3 regions of the Pseudocitrobacter cyperus genome follow, and region 3 is predicted to be linked to each of the others. Evidence: predicted binding sites of a transcription regulator. Region 3 holds the regulator's gene; each other region holds the start of a gene.

Region 1 (4,720 bases), on a different contig from region 3:
TATTGCGCCTGAGCGGTGGAAACATTGGCTTTTGCCTGCATCAGCGCATTCTCGTAAGGCGCTTTATCGAGTTGCCCCAGCGTCTGACCGGCTTTGATGGCATCGCCTTCATCCACCGTCAGCGACTGCAAACGGCCGCCAACGCGGAAGCTCATATTGACGGTGCGAATGTCCACGTTACCGTAAAGCGTCAGCCCGTTGTCCTGACGGCTCTGATACCACCAGGTTCCGCCAATGGCGGCAACAATCAGCACCAGTAGCAGTGCAATAACGACCGGTTTCTTCATTGGTTAAGGCTCCTTTGCGTTAGTCCCTGCAAAATGAAATCGATGTGGCAACTCACCACCTGGAAAATCTGTTCCGCTTTCTCGTCGTCAAATCGTGCCCAACCGGCGCGCAGCAAAATGGTCTCGCGCCCCAGACGGAAGGCGAGAATTTCGCCAAGTAAAGCATGGGTGTGCAAAATCGTCTGCGTATCGTGCGGGTCACGCCCGGTATAGGCGGCGATCAGGTGTGTGAGGTGGGTGTGCATCGGCGCAATCACCTTGTCGTGAATGTGCTGATAGGCGGCGGTTGGTGAAAACTGTTCGCGTGAAATAAACTTACTGAGGTTCACCGTGTCGTCCTGGGTCAGCAGCAGGATCATATTTTTGCAGGCGCGCAAAATCAGTTCGTGAATGGCGGCTTTATCGGGTTCCGGGCGGGCGAAGAGTTCCTCCGCGGCCTGTACGTGCGGGCGGAAGTTCTCGCCAATAAAGTCGGCAATCCACTGGGCGCAGGCGAGATAGAGATCGTCCTTCGAGCCAAAATAGTAGGTGATAGCGGCAATGTTTTGCCCGGCCTGCGCGGCGATATCGCGGGTGGTCGCGTGCAGGCCATATTCCCCGAACTGGGCCAGTGCGGCGGCGATTAGCTGGCTTTTAGCCTGTTCGCCTTTGGTGGTAACAGGAGTCGTATTCATCGCGTTATAAAAATTAATCAATCGATTGATTAAGATTATGACCGATTATTGAGCTTGTCCAGTCAGATGCACGAAAAAGCGCGGAATGACAGCATTTTCACCGCCGTGAGGGGCACCTGGCTGGCGAGATATTTTATGCGCCAGGTCACAAAAGCTGCTACACTCCGGCCCTTCATGACATTGTGGTTTTTGTCATTATCTGGTTTTTAATCCCCTCGAAAACTACACCGCATGCGGTCGGGGTGGGTGTGGAGTAACTATGTCTTTCGATTCTCTGGGGCTTAGCCCTGAACTTTTGCGTGCCATTGCTGAGCTTGGCTATCGCGAACCCACCCCCATTCAGCAGCAAGCTATTCCTGCGGTGTTACAGGGCCGCGACCTGATGGCCAGCGCCCAGACCGGTACGGGTAAAACAGCGGGCTTTACGCTGCCGCTGTTGCAGCACCTCATCACCACTCAGCCACATGCCAAAGGCCGTCGCCCGGTGCGCGCGCTGATCCTTACACCGACCCGTGAACTCGCGGCGCAGATTGGCGAAAACGTGCGTGAATATAGCCAGTATCTGAACATTCGTTCGCTGGTGGTGTTTGGTGGTGTGAGCATCAACCCGCAGATGATGAAGCTGCGCGGCGGCGTGGACGTGCTGGTGGCAACGCCGGGGCGCCTGCTGGATCTGGAACACCAAAATGCTGTCAAACTTGATGGTATTGAAATCCTGGTGCTGGATGAAGCTGACCGTATGCTCGATATGGGCTTTATTCACGATATTCGCCGCGTGCTGGCGAAATTGCCTGCGAAACGTCAGAACCTGCTGTTCTCCGCGACCTTCTCCGACGATATTAAAGCGCTGGCTGAAAAACTGCTGCACAACCCGCTGGAAATTGAAGTTGCGCGTCGCAATACCGCCTCCGAGCAGGTGACGCAGCATGTGCATTTCGTTGATAAGAAACGTAAACGGGAACTGCTGTCACAGATGATTGGCCAGGGCGACTGGCGTCAGGTGCTGGTCTTTACCCGTACCAAACACGGCGCAAACCACCTGGCAGAACAGTTGAATAAAGATGGCATCCGCAGTGCGGCGATCCATGGCAACAAATCTCAGGGCGCGCGTACCCGTGCGCTGGCTGATTTTAAATCCGGCGATATCCGCGTGCTGGTGGCGACCGATATCGCCGCGCGTGGTCTGGACATCGAAGAGTTGCCGCACGTGGTGAACTACGAGTTGCCGAACGTGCCGGAAGATTATGTCCACCGTATTGGCCGTACCGGCCGTGCGGCGGCAACGGGTGAAGCGCTGTCGCTGGTGTGTGTTGATGAACACAAACTGCTGCGCGATATCGAAAAGCTGCTGAAGAAAGAGATCCCGCGCATTGCGCTGCCGGGCTACGAGCCAGATCCGTCTATCAAAGCGGAACCGATCCAGAACGGTCGTCAGCAGCGTGGCGGCAACGGCGGCGGTCGTGGGCAAGGTGGTCGCCCGCAGGGTCAGGGCCAAAGCCAGGGCCGCGGACAACAGCAGCCACGCCGCAGCGAAGGCAGTGCGCCGAAGTCTGACGCTAAACCGAAGCAATCCCGCCGCATTGGCGATGCCAAACCGGCAGGCGAACAGCAACGTCGCCGTCGCCCGCGTAAACCGTCAGCGGTGCAGTAACCCTCGCCATCTGGCATGATGCAAAAATTTCTGAAGCCTGGCCGCAAGCCGGGCTTTATTTTTTGCTGCGCACTAAAGAAAATGCCACAATAGTGGCTGTTTATACAGTATTTCAGGTTTTCTCATGGCATTGACCGCTGCGCTGAAAGCGCAAATCGCCGCCTGGTATAAGGCGCTTCAGGAACAGATACCGGACTTTATTCCCCGCGCGCCGCAGCGACAGATGATTGCTGACGTGGCAAAAACGCTCGCCGGGGAAGAGGGGCGGCATCTGGCTATCGAAGCGCCGACCGGCGTCGGGAAAACCCTCTCTTACCTGATTCCCGGCATTGCGATTGCCCGGGAAGAGCAAAAAACGCTGGTGGTCAGTACCGCTAACGTCGCCCTGCAGGATCAAATCTACAGTAAAGATCTCCCGCTGCTGCGTAAAATCATCCCCGATCTTAAATTCACTGCTGCGTTCGGGCGTGGTCGCTACGTCTGTCCGCGTAATCTGAATGGGCTGGCGAGCACCGAGCCAAACCAGCAGGATCTGCTGGCGTTTCTGGATGACGACCTCACGCCGAACAACCAGGAAGAGCAGAAGCGTTGCGCTAAACTGAAGGCCGACCTCGATAGCTATAAGTGGGACGGCCTGCGCGATCACACGGATATCGCGATTAACGATGATCTGTGGCGACGTCTGAGCACTGATAAAGCAAGCTGTCTGAACCGCAACTGCCTCTACTATCGCGAGTGCCCGTTCTTCGTCGCGCGGCGCGAGATCCAGGAAGCGGAAGTGGTGGTCGCTAACCATGCGTTGGTGATGGCTGCCATGGAAAGCGAAGCGGTGCTACCGGAGCCGAAAAACCTGCTGCTGGTGCTCGATGAAGGCCATCATCTGCCAGATGTGGCGCGCGATGCGCTGGAGATGAGCGCAGAAATCACCGCGCCCTGGTATCGCTTACAGCTCGATCTTTTCGTCAAGCTGGTGGCGACCTGCATGGAGCAGTTTCGCCCGAAAACCACGCCGCCGTTGGCTATCCCGGAACGTCTGAATGCCCACTGCGAAGAGTTGTACGAACTGATTGCTTCGCTCAATAACATTCTGAATCTCTATCTGCCGGCGGCGCAGGAGACGGAGCATCGCTTCACTATGGGCGAATTGCCGGAAGAGATCATGGAGATTGTTCAGCGACTGGCAAAACTCACCGAGATGCTGCGCGGGCTGGCAGAACTGTTTTTAAACGATCTCAGCGAAAAAACCGGTTCGCACGATATCGTGCGATTGCACCGGGTTATTCTGCAAATGAACCGGGCGCTGGGGATGTTTGAGGCACAAAGTAAACTGTGGCGTCTGGCTTCGCTGGCTCAGGCATCAGGGGCGCCGGTGTCAAAATGGGCGACCCGCGATGTGCGCGACGGGCAGATGCATTTGTGGTTTAACTGTGTAGGCATTCGCGTAAGCGATCAGCTCGAACGCCTGTTGTGGCGTAGCGTGCCACATATTGTGGTCACATCTGCAACCCTGCGTTCGCTGAACAGTTTTTCGCGATTACAGGAGATGAGCGGCCTGAAAGAGAAGGCTGGCGATCGCTTTGTGGCGCTCGACTCGCCGTTTAACCACGTTGAGCAGGGCAAACTGATTATTCCGCAGATGCGCTACGAGCCATTGATGGAAAATGAAGAGATGCACATCGCCGAGATGGCAGCCTATTTCCGCCAGCAACTGGAAAGCAAAAAACACACGGGCATGCTGGTGCTGTTTGCCAGTAACCGTGCCATGCAGCGTTTTCTCGAACACGTTACAGACCTGCGTTTGCTGTTGCTGGTACAGGGAGACCAACCACGCTACCGGCTGGTTGAGTTGCACCGTAAACGTGTTGAAAATGGCGAGCGCAGCGTGCTGGTGGGGCTACAATCTTTTGCTGAGGGGCTGGATTTAAAAGGCGAGCTGTTAAGTCAGGTGCATATTCATAAAATCGCTTTCCCGCCTATCGACAGCCCGGTAGTGATCACCGAAGGCGAATGGCTGAAAAGCCTGAACCGCTATCCGTTTGAGGTTCAGAGCCTGCCGAGCGCTTCATTTAACCTGATCCAACAGGTTGGGCGACTTATTCGTAGCCACG
Region 2 (4,720 bases), on a different contig from region 3:
GAAATTGCTGACCGAAAAAGGGCTTCATTTCGTGTTTGCGACTGGTCGCCACCACATCGATGTGGGGCAGATCCGCGATAATCTCGGGATTGAGGCCTACATGATCACCTCCAATGGTGCACGTGTACACGACACCGATGGTAATTTGCTGTTTGCGCATAACCTCGATCGCGATATCGCGGCCGACCTTTTTGGGGTGATGCACACCAGCCCCGATATCATCACCAATGTTTATCGCAATGATGAATGGTTTATGAACCGCCATCGCCCGGAAGAGATGCGTTTCTTCAAAGAAGCGGTGTTTAACTACCAGCTCTTCGAACCGGGTCTGCTGGAGCCGGAAGGTGTGAGCAAGGTCTTTTTCACCAGCGATAATCACGAAGTCTTATTGCCGCTGGAGCAGGCGATTAATGCGCGCTGGGGCGACCGTGTGAACGTCAGCTTCTCAACGCTCACCTGCCTGGAAGTGATGGCGGGCGGTGTCTCCAAAGGCCATGCGCTGGAAGCGGTGGCGAAAAAACTGGGTTATAGCCTGAAAGACTGCATCGCCTTTGGCGATGGCATGAACGATGCCGAGATGCTGTCAATGGCGGGAAAAGGCTGCATTATGGCCGGAGCGCATCAGCGTCTGAAGGATCTGCACCCGGAGCTGGAAGTGATTGGTTCTAACGCGGATGATGCTGTGCCGCACTACCTGCGTAAACTGTATCTTGCTTAAAAAATGACGATTGAGTATTTATTGCTCAGTCGTCAACCCATCTCTTCGCTACAATGCGTGTTCATCTTCCTGAGAGACATTCATTGTGGCGCTACTCATTATCACCACTATTCTGTGGGCTTTCTCTTTTAGCTTTTACGGCGAATATCTGGCCGGACACGTCGACAGCTATTTTGCCGTGCTGATGCGCGTTGGCCTGGCGGCGCTGGTATTTCTGCCGTTTCTGCGTACTCGTGGTAATAGCGTTAAAACGGTCGGTTTATACATGCTGGTGGGGGCGATGCAGCTTGGCATTATGTATATGCTCAGTTTCCGCGCCTATCTCTATCTGACCGTTTCCGAACTGTTGCTCTTTACCGTGCTGACGCCGCTCTATATCACCCTGATTTATGACCTGATGAGCAGGCGTCGCTTGCGTTGGGGTTACGCGTTTAGTGCGCTGCTGGCGGTAATTGGCGCCGGGATCATTCGCTATGATCAAGTCACCAATCACTTCTGGATCGGCCTGCTGCTGGTGCAGCTCTCCAATATCACGTTCGCGATTGGCATGGTGGGCTACAAACGCCTGATGGAAATCCGCCCGATGCCGCAGCACAACGCTTTTGCCTGGTTTTATCTTGGCGCGTTTCTGGTGGCTATTGTTGCGTGGTCGCTGCTGGGCAACGCGCAGAAGATGCCGGAGACCACGCTGCAATGGGGGATTCTGGTGTTTCTTGGTGTGGTGGCATCAGGGATTGGTTACTTCATGTGGAACTACGGCGCCACCCAGGTAGACGCCGGAACGCTCGGCATTATGAATAATATGCACGTACCGGCCGGGCTGCTGGTTAACCTGGCTATCTGGCATAAACAGCCGCACTGGCCGACCTTTATCACAGGCGCGCTGGTGATCCTGGCTTCGCTGTGGGTACATCGAAAGTGGGTCGCTCCGCGTTCTTCACAAAAGGCAGATGATCGCAGGCGTGATTCCGCGCTGAACGAATAAACGCTTCCGTTACCGGCTGATGCTGCTCGCCATCGCGCACGGCGGCGTACAGTCGGCTCCATAATCCCTCGCCCAGCGTTTTTGTCACCACCAGACCCTGGCGCTCGAAACTCTCCACCACCCAGTGCGGCAGCGCGGCAATGCCCATTCGGGCGGCAACCATCTGAATCAACAATAATGTGTTATCGACGCTTTTCAGCGACGGGCTGACGCCTGCCGGTTGCAGGAAATGGCGCCAGATATCCAGACGGGTGCGCTGTACCGGGTAGATCAGCAGCGTTTCGTTGGCCATATCTTCCGGCGTGATACGCGTTTTCGTGGCCAGCGGATGGTCAGGCGCCAGCACCAGGCGGACTTCGTAATCAAACATTGGCGAATAGTGCAGCCCGCTGCGAGGCAGAATATCGGAGGTCATGACCAGATCCAGCTCACCCTGCTGTAATGCCGGCTGTGGGTCAAACGTAACGCCGGATTTAAAATCCATCTCAACCTGCGGCCAGTTTTTATGGAAGCTTTCCAGTGCAGGCGTCAGCCACTGAATACAGCTATGGCACTCAATGGCGATACGCAGACGTGCCTGTTGCGGCTCGTTACAGGCCTGAAGTGCCTGGCTGATTTGCGGCAGCACCTGGTTTGCCAACTGGAGCAGAATTTCACCCTGCGGCGTAAAGCGCAGCGGCTGGCTCTTACGTACAAATAGCCGAAAGCCAAGGCGCTGTTCCAGATCGCTGAACTGGTGGGAAAGGGCGGACTGGGTCTGATGCAGCGTAGCCGCCGCAGCGGCGAGCGACCCGCAATTCCGCAACGCTTGCAGCGTTTTCAGATGTTTTACTTCGATCATGAAAGTCCTTCACTTCGGCATGAACAATTTGCGCTTGAGGAATATACAGTACCTGTCGATTATGGATGTGTAAACATCTGGACGGCTAAATACTAAAAATTCCACAAGGGGCATACCATGACAATTCTTAATCACACCCTCGGTTTCCCTCGCGTTGGCCTGCGTCGCGAGCTGAAAAAAGCACAAGAGAGCTACTGGGCGGGTAATGCCTCCCGTGAAGAACTGCTGGCAGTGGGGCGCGAACTGCGCGCCCGTCACTGGGAGCAGCAGAAACAGGCGGGTATCGACCTGCTGCCGGTGGGGGATTTCGCCTGGTACGACCATGTTTTGACCACCAGCCTGCTGCTGGGTAATGTTCCGGCTCGTCATCAGAATAACGATGGCTCGGTAGACATCGACACGCTGTTCCGTATTGGCCGTGGCCGCGCACCAACCGGTGAACCTGCGGCGGCGGCGGAAATGACAAAATGGTTTAACACCAACTACCACTATATGGTGCCGGAGTTCGTTAAGGGTCAGCAGTTCAAACTGACCTGGACGCAGTTGCTGGATGAAGTGGACGAAGCGCTGGCGCTCGGCCACAAAGTGAAACCTGTGCTGCTTGGGCCGGTTACTTACCTGTGGCTGGGTAAAGTGAAGGGCGAGCAGTTTGATCGCCTGAGCCTGCTGAGCGACATCCTGCCGGTATACCAGCAGGTACTGGCCGGGCTGGCGGAACGCGGGATTGAATGGGTGCAAATCGATGAACCCGCCCTGGTGCTGGAACTCCCGCAGGCATGGCTGGATGCTTTCAAACCTGCCTACGATGCGCTTCAGAGCCCGGTAAAGCTGCTGCTGACCACCTATTTTGAAGGCGTTACGCCGAATCTGGAAACCATCACCGCGTTGCCGGTGCAGGGTCTGCACGTTGATCTGGTTCACGGTAAAGATGATGTAGAAGCGTTGCACAACCGTTTGCCGTCCAACTGGCTGCTCTCGGCGGGTCTGGTAAACGGCCGTAACGTCTGGCGTGCCGATCTCACCGAAAAATATGCGCAAATTAAGGGGATCGTCGGTAAACGTGATCTGTGGGTTGCGTCGTCCTGCTCGCTATTGCACAGTCCAATCGATCTCAGCGTTGAAACGCGGCTGGACGCGGAAGTGAAGAGCTGGTTTGCCTTCGCCCTGCAAAAATGCGGTGAACTGGCGTTGCTGCGCGATGCGCTGAACAGTGGCGACACCGCGAAACTGATTGAGTGGAGTGCGCCGATTCAGGCACGCCGCCACTCAACACGCGTACATAATTCGGCGGTGGAAAAACGTCTGGCAGCGATTACCGCTCACGATAGCCAGCGCACAAACGCTTACGAAGTGCGCGCCGAAGCGCAGCGTGCCCGCTTTAAGCTGCCTGCCTGGCCGACCACGACCATTGGTTCTTTCCCGCAAACTACGGAAATCCGCGGCCTGCGTCTGGACTTCAAAAAGGGCAATCTTGATGCCAACAACTACCGCACCGGTATCGCCGGGCACATCAAGCAGGCGATTGTGGAGCAGGAACGTTTAGGACTGGATGTTTTGGTGCACGGCGAAGCCGAACGTAACGATATGGTGGAATATTTTGGCGAGCATCTTGATGGCTTTGTTTTCACGCAGAACGGCTGGGTACAGAGCTATGGTTCGCGCTGTGTAAAACCGCCTGTGGTGATTGGTGACGTGAGTCGCCCGGAAGCGATTACCGTAGAATGGGCGAAATATGCGCAGTCTCTGACCGACAAACCGGTAAAAGGCATGTTGACTGGCCCGGTCACTATTCTCTGCTGGTCTTTCCCGCGCGAAGATGTTAGCCGCGAAACCATCGCCAAACAGATTGCTCTGGCGCTGCGCGATGAAGTGGCGGATCTGGAAGCGGCGGGCATTGGCATTATTCAGATCGACGAACCGGCGCTGCGCGAAGGCTTACCGTTGCGCCGTAGTGATTGGGACGCCTATCTGGCATGGGGCGTGGAGGCTTTCCGTATCAACGCCGCTGTGGCGAAGGACGACACGCAAATCCACACTCACATGTGTTACTGCGAGTTCAACGACATCATGGATTCGATTGCTGCTTTGGATGCGGATGTTATTACTATCGAAACTTCACGTTCCGACATGGAGCTGCTGGAGTCGTTCGAAGAGTTTGATTATCCAAATGAAATCG
Region 3 (4,720 bases):
GGTGTGGTGAAAGAAGAGTGTGCGGAGGGCGTGGAAGATATCATGCACATGGTTGCCGCCCGAATGGGCTTTGCGCTGCGTCATAATGTGATTGAGGCGCATGGCCTGTGTGCAGAATGCGTGGAAGTAGAGGCCTGCCGTTCACACGAACATTGCCACCACGACCACACCATTCAGATTAAGAAAAAGGCACGTTAATTCGAGGGTTGGCACATCCTTGTACCTGCGGGCAGGTTACGCTCATTGAGGGGAGTTGAGCGTGGTGCCGTCAGCGTGACTACCAATGATAGTCGTTACGGGTTTCCCAGTCTTTGACCTCTTTTTCGGCCTGATCTTTCGCGTATCCATACCGCTCCTGGATTTTCCCGACAAGCTGATCGCGTTTACCTTCGACGACGGTCATATCATCGTCGGTCAGTTTGCCCCATTGTTCTTTCGCTTTACCTTTGAACTGTTTCCAGTTACCGCTGAGTTCGTCTTTATTCATCATCGGCTCCTTATCGTTCGATCATGGTTGCGTTATCGCATCGTCCTTCGACGTTCATTTCTGCTGAACGTGATAATAAGTGTAGATGAGGATATCGCCGATGATTCACTATTCAGAATCTTTAACCATCGGGTGAGATGAGGGGGCGGCAAACCACGTCCCATTCTGCCAATGGCGACGCCAGATAACTGCCAGAGACAGCCCACGCAGAGCAAGGAAGACCGCCAGCGCCAGCCACAGGCCATGATTGCCCAACATCGGTACTGTCAGGAGCGTCAGGGCAAAACCCGCGGCAGCAACCGCCATACTGTTACGCATCTCCGCGCCGCGCGTCGCACCAATAAACATGCCATCCAGCAGATAACACCAGACACCAATCACCGGAAGCACCGCCTGCCAGAATACGTAGCGATCGGCAAGCTGCTGCAGGGAGGGTAATGACGTCAACATTGCGACGATGTGCCCGCCAGCCAGCGCGTAAACCAGCGCAAAAGCCAGTGCGACGATCCCCGCCTGGCGGCAGGCCGCGCGCCAGACGCTGAGTAACTGACTGTCATCACGCGCACCGTAAGCCTGCCCGGAGTGCGCCTCAACGGCATAAGCGAAGCCATCCAGCGCATAGGCGGTGAAGGTGAGCATCGTCATCAACACCGCGTTAACCGCGACGACATCGCTACCCAGCCGCGCACCAAACACAGTCAACGCGCCAAAGCAAAGCTGAAGTAATAACGAGCGCAGCATGATGTCGCGATTGAGCGCCAGCAGGCTACGGATGTTGCCGCGCCAGGCCATTTTCAGCATTGCAACCGAAATGCCCCGCAGAACCAGCACCTTGCGCGCCATCAGCAGGCCGATTGCCATGGTGGCATATTCGGCGATGACCGTTGCCAGCGCGGCACCCTGCACATTCATGTGCAGGCCCATCACCAGCCAGAGGTCGAGGACGATATTCAGAATATTACCGACAATCAGCAGGATAACCGGAGCCCGGGCGTACTGAACACCCAGCAACCGGCCCAACAGCACCAGGTTCGCCAGCGATGCCGGCGCACTCAGCCAGCGGATTTCAAGAAAACGCCGCGCCTGCTCCAGCACCGCATCGCTGCCACCGACAATAGCAAGCGCCAGATTAATCAGCGGCTCTTTGAACAGTACGATAAGTAGCCCCGCCCCCAGCGCCAGCAGCAGCGGCTGCACCAGCGCGCGAGCCAGACGAACAGGGTCTTTCGCGCCAAAAGCCTGCGCGGTCAAACCGGTCGTGCTCATACGTAAAAAAAGCAGCAGCATAAACAGGAAGCTGGTTGCCGTTGCGCCAATCGCCACGCCGCCGAGGTACACCGCACTATCGAGATGGCCAATCACCGCGGTATCCACCAGGCCCAGCAGGGGAACCGTGATATTGGAGAAAATCATGGGAAGGGCGAGACGCCATAATGCCTTGTCGGCAGCCGTGAAGAGCGACATGGTTAGGAACCTGAACAGAAAAGAGAACGAACAACGGCGCATGATGCGCCGTTGTTATCGGGAGAGGATTACAGCCATTCGCCGTTGCGGATCACGCCAACGGCCAGCCCTTCAATGGAGAAGTTCTGACGGCGAAGATCGACGACAATCGGGGAAAACTCGCTGTTTTCCGGCAACAGTTCAACGACGTTGCCCTGTTTTTTCAGGCGTTTCACGGTCACTTCTTCGTCGATGCGAGCCACGACGACCTGGCCATTTCGAACATCCTGCGTTTTATGCACCGCGAGCAGGTCGCCATCCATAATGCCGATGTCTTTCATCGACATACCGCTAACCCGCAGCAGGAAGTCGGCATTCGGTTTGAACAGCGACGGGTCAACCTGGTAGTGACCTTCAATATGCTGCTGCGCCAGCAGCGGCTCACCGGCGGCGACCCGGCCAATCAGCGGCAGGCCGGTTTCTTCTTCCACCAGCAAGCGAATGCCGCGCGATGCGCCCGAAACAATTTCAATGACGCCTTTGCGCGCCAGCGCTTTCAGATGCTCTTCCGCCGCATTCGGGGACCGGAACCCCAGGCGCTGAGCAATTTCCGCACGTGTTGGCGGCATGCCCGTTTGGCCGATATGATCTCGAATGAGATCAAACACCTCTTGCTGCCTGGTCGTTAACGCTTTCATTCCGCCCCCTGGGTGTATATACAGTTATGCTGTGAGTATATACAGTTGATGGCTATTTTGGAACCGCAAAACACACAAAATACAGGAGTTTTCGCAGATTATGCGAGACTCAGCGGAAAAGCGGCCACAGCAACATAGCCCAGGTCATCAGCGCAACGAAAATCGCCAGCAGCACCGCCGCCGACCCCATATCTTTCGCCCGTCCGGAGAGTTCGTGATACTCAGAACCAATACGGTCAACCACCGCTTCCAGCGCACTATTGAGAATTTCCACTATCATCACCAAAAGAACAGAGCCAATCAGTAATACGCGCGTAATGGCGTCTACATCCAGCCAGCAGGCGATGATAATGGCCACAACCGAGGCGACCCCTTCCTGGCGAAACGCGGCTTCATTGACCCACGCCGCACGAAAACCTTTCCAGGAATAACCAGCCGCTTTGATAATTCGGGTGAGTCCAGTGGTATTATTGGCCATCAAATAGAACCTTTTAGCGTTATACGCATCAATGACAGTAGTTGTTATCGGCGGTAGAACAGAAATCCTGCTGACTTTCTGATATTCTTGCCGCGCATTTGCATGATTAACCAGAGGCTTTACATCGTTTATGTCCGGCTGGCCACGAATTTACTACAAATTACTGAATTTACCATTAAGTGTACTGGTAAAAAGCAAGTCTATTCCGGCAGAACCTGCCCAGGAATTGGGGCTCGATACGTCGCGCCCTATCATGTACGTCCTGCCTTATAACTCAAAGGCCGACCTACTGACCTTGCGCGCCCAGTGCCTGGCGCACGATCTCCCCGACCCGCTAGAACCGCTGGAGATCGACGGCACCCTGCTGCCCCGCTACGTGTTTATTCACGGCGGCCCGCGGGTGTTCACCTATTACACGCCGAAAGAAGAGTCTATCAAGCTGTTCCACGACTATCTCGATCTGCATCGCAGCAATCCGAATCTGGATGTGCAGATGGTGCCGGTATCGGTGATGTTTGGTCGTCGTCCGGGGCGTGAAAAAGGCGAAGTGAATCCGCCGCTGCGCATGCTGAACGGCATTCAGAAATTCTTTGCCGTTTCCTGGCTCGGCCGCGACAGCTTCGTGCGCTTCTCGCCGTCCGTCTCGCTGCGCCGTATGGCCGATGAGCATGGCACCGATAAAATAATCGCGCAGAAACTGGCGCGCGTGGCGCGCATGCACTTTGCCCGCCAGCGCCTGGCTGCTGTAGGGCCGCGCCTGCCTGCGCGTCAGGATCTCTTTAACAAGCTACTCGCCTCCCGGGCGATTGCGAAAGCGGTTGAAGATGAAGCGCGTAGCAAAAAAATCTCCCATGAAAAAGCGCAGCAGAACGCCATTGCACTCATGGAAGAGATTGCAGCCAACTTCTCTTATGAAATGATTCGCCTGACTGACCGTATTCTGGGCTTCACCTGGAACCGTTTGTATCAGGGGATCAACGTCAACAACGCCGAACGCGTTCGCCAACTGGCGCACGATGGTCACGAGATTGTGTATGTGCCGTGCCACCGTAGCCATATGGACTACCTGCTGCTCTCCTATGTGCTGTATCACCAGGGCCTGGTGCCGCCGCATATTGCTGCCGGTATCAACCTGAACTTCTGGCCAGCCGGCCCGATTTTCCGCCGCCTGGGCGCATTCTTTATTCGCCGCACCTTTAAGGGCAACAAACTCTATTCCACCGTGTTCCGTGAGTATCTCGGCGAGCTGTTCAGCCGTGGCTACTCTGTTGAATACTTTGTGGAAGGCGGGCGTTCCCGTACTGGCCGTCTGCTGGACCCGAAAACCGGCACCCTGTCGATGACCATTCAGGCAATGCTTCGCGGCGGGACTCGACCTATCACCCTGGTGCCGATTTACATCGGTTACGAGCATGTGATGGAAGTGGGCACTTACGCTAAAGAACTGCGCGGTGCGACCAAAGAGAAAGAGAGCTTGCCGCAAATGCTGAAAGGCCTGAGCAAGCTGCGTAATCTGGGCCAGGGCTATGTGAACTTCGGCGAGCCGATTCCGCTGATGAACTACCTGAACCATCACGTACCGGAGTGGCGCGAATCTATCGACCCTATCGAAGC

Evidence for each region. The regulator LexA, encoded in region 3, represses DNA repair genes until DNA is damaged. The targets are predictions, from matches to a motif close to TNCTGTATGTACATACAGNA.
Region 1: a site for LexA is predicted at 2,703-2,722, ahead of dinG (ATP-dependent DNA helicase DinG). Genes of this name have one in related genera too.
Region 2: a site for LexA is predicted at 2,576-2,595, ahead of metR (HTH-type transcriptional regulator MetR). Genes of this name have one in related genera too.

What each region holds. Positions count from the first base shown of each region.
Region 1 is NZ_JAYMYY010000001.1:1,262,002-1,266,721, reverse strand. Features, by position in the region: gene hlyD (secretion protein HlyD) at 1-287, opposite strand, end outside; gene cecR (transcriptional regulator CecR) at 284-961, opposite strand; gene rhlE (ATP-dependent RNA helicase RhlE) at 1,221-2,612, shown strand; gene dinG (ATP-dependent DNA helicase DinG) at 2,737-4,720, shown strand, end outside.
Region 2 is NZ_JAYMYY010000010.1:27,427-32,146, reverse strand. Features, by position in the region: gene yigL (sugar/pyridoxal phosphate phosphatase YigL) at 1-718, shown strand, start outside; gene bioP (biotin transporter) at 804-1,703, shown strand; gene metR (HTH-type transcriptional regulator MetR) at 1,591-2,544, opposite strand; gene metE (5-methyltetrahydropteroyltriglutamate--homocysteine S-methyltransferase) at 2,662-4,720, shown strand, end outside.
Region 3 is NZ_JAYMYY010000008.1:92,737-97,456, forward strand. Features, by position in the region: gene zur (zinc uptake transcriptional repressor Zur) at 1-198, shown strand, start outside; gene VSR74_RS20260 (CsbD family protein) at 278-487, opposite strand; gene dinF (MATE family efflux transporter DinF) at 596-1,951, opposite strand; gene lexA (transcriptional repressor LexA) at 2,020-2,628, opposite strand; gene VSR74_RS20275 (diacylglycerol kinase) at 2,738-3,106, opposite strand; gene plsB (glycerol-3-phosphate 1-O-acyltransferase PlsB) at 3,237-4,720, shown strand, end outside.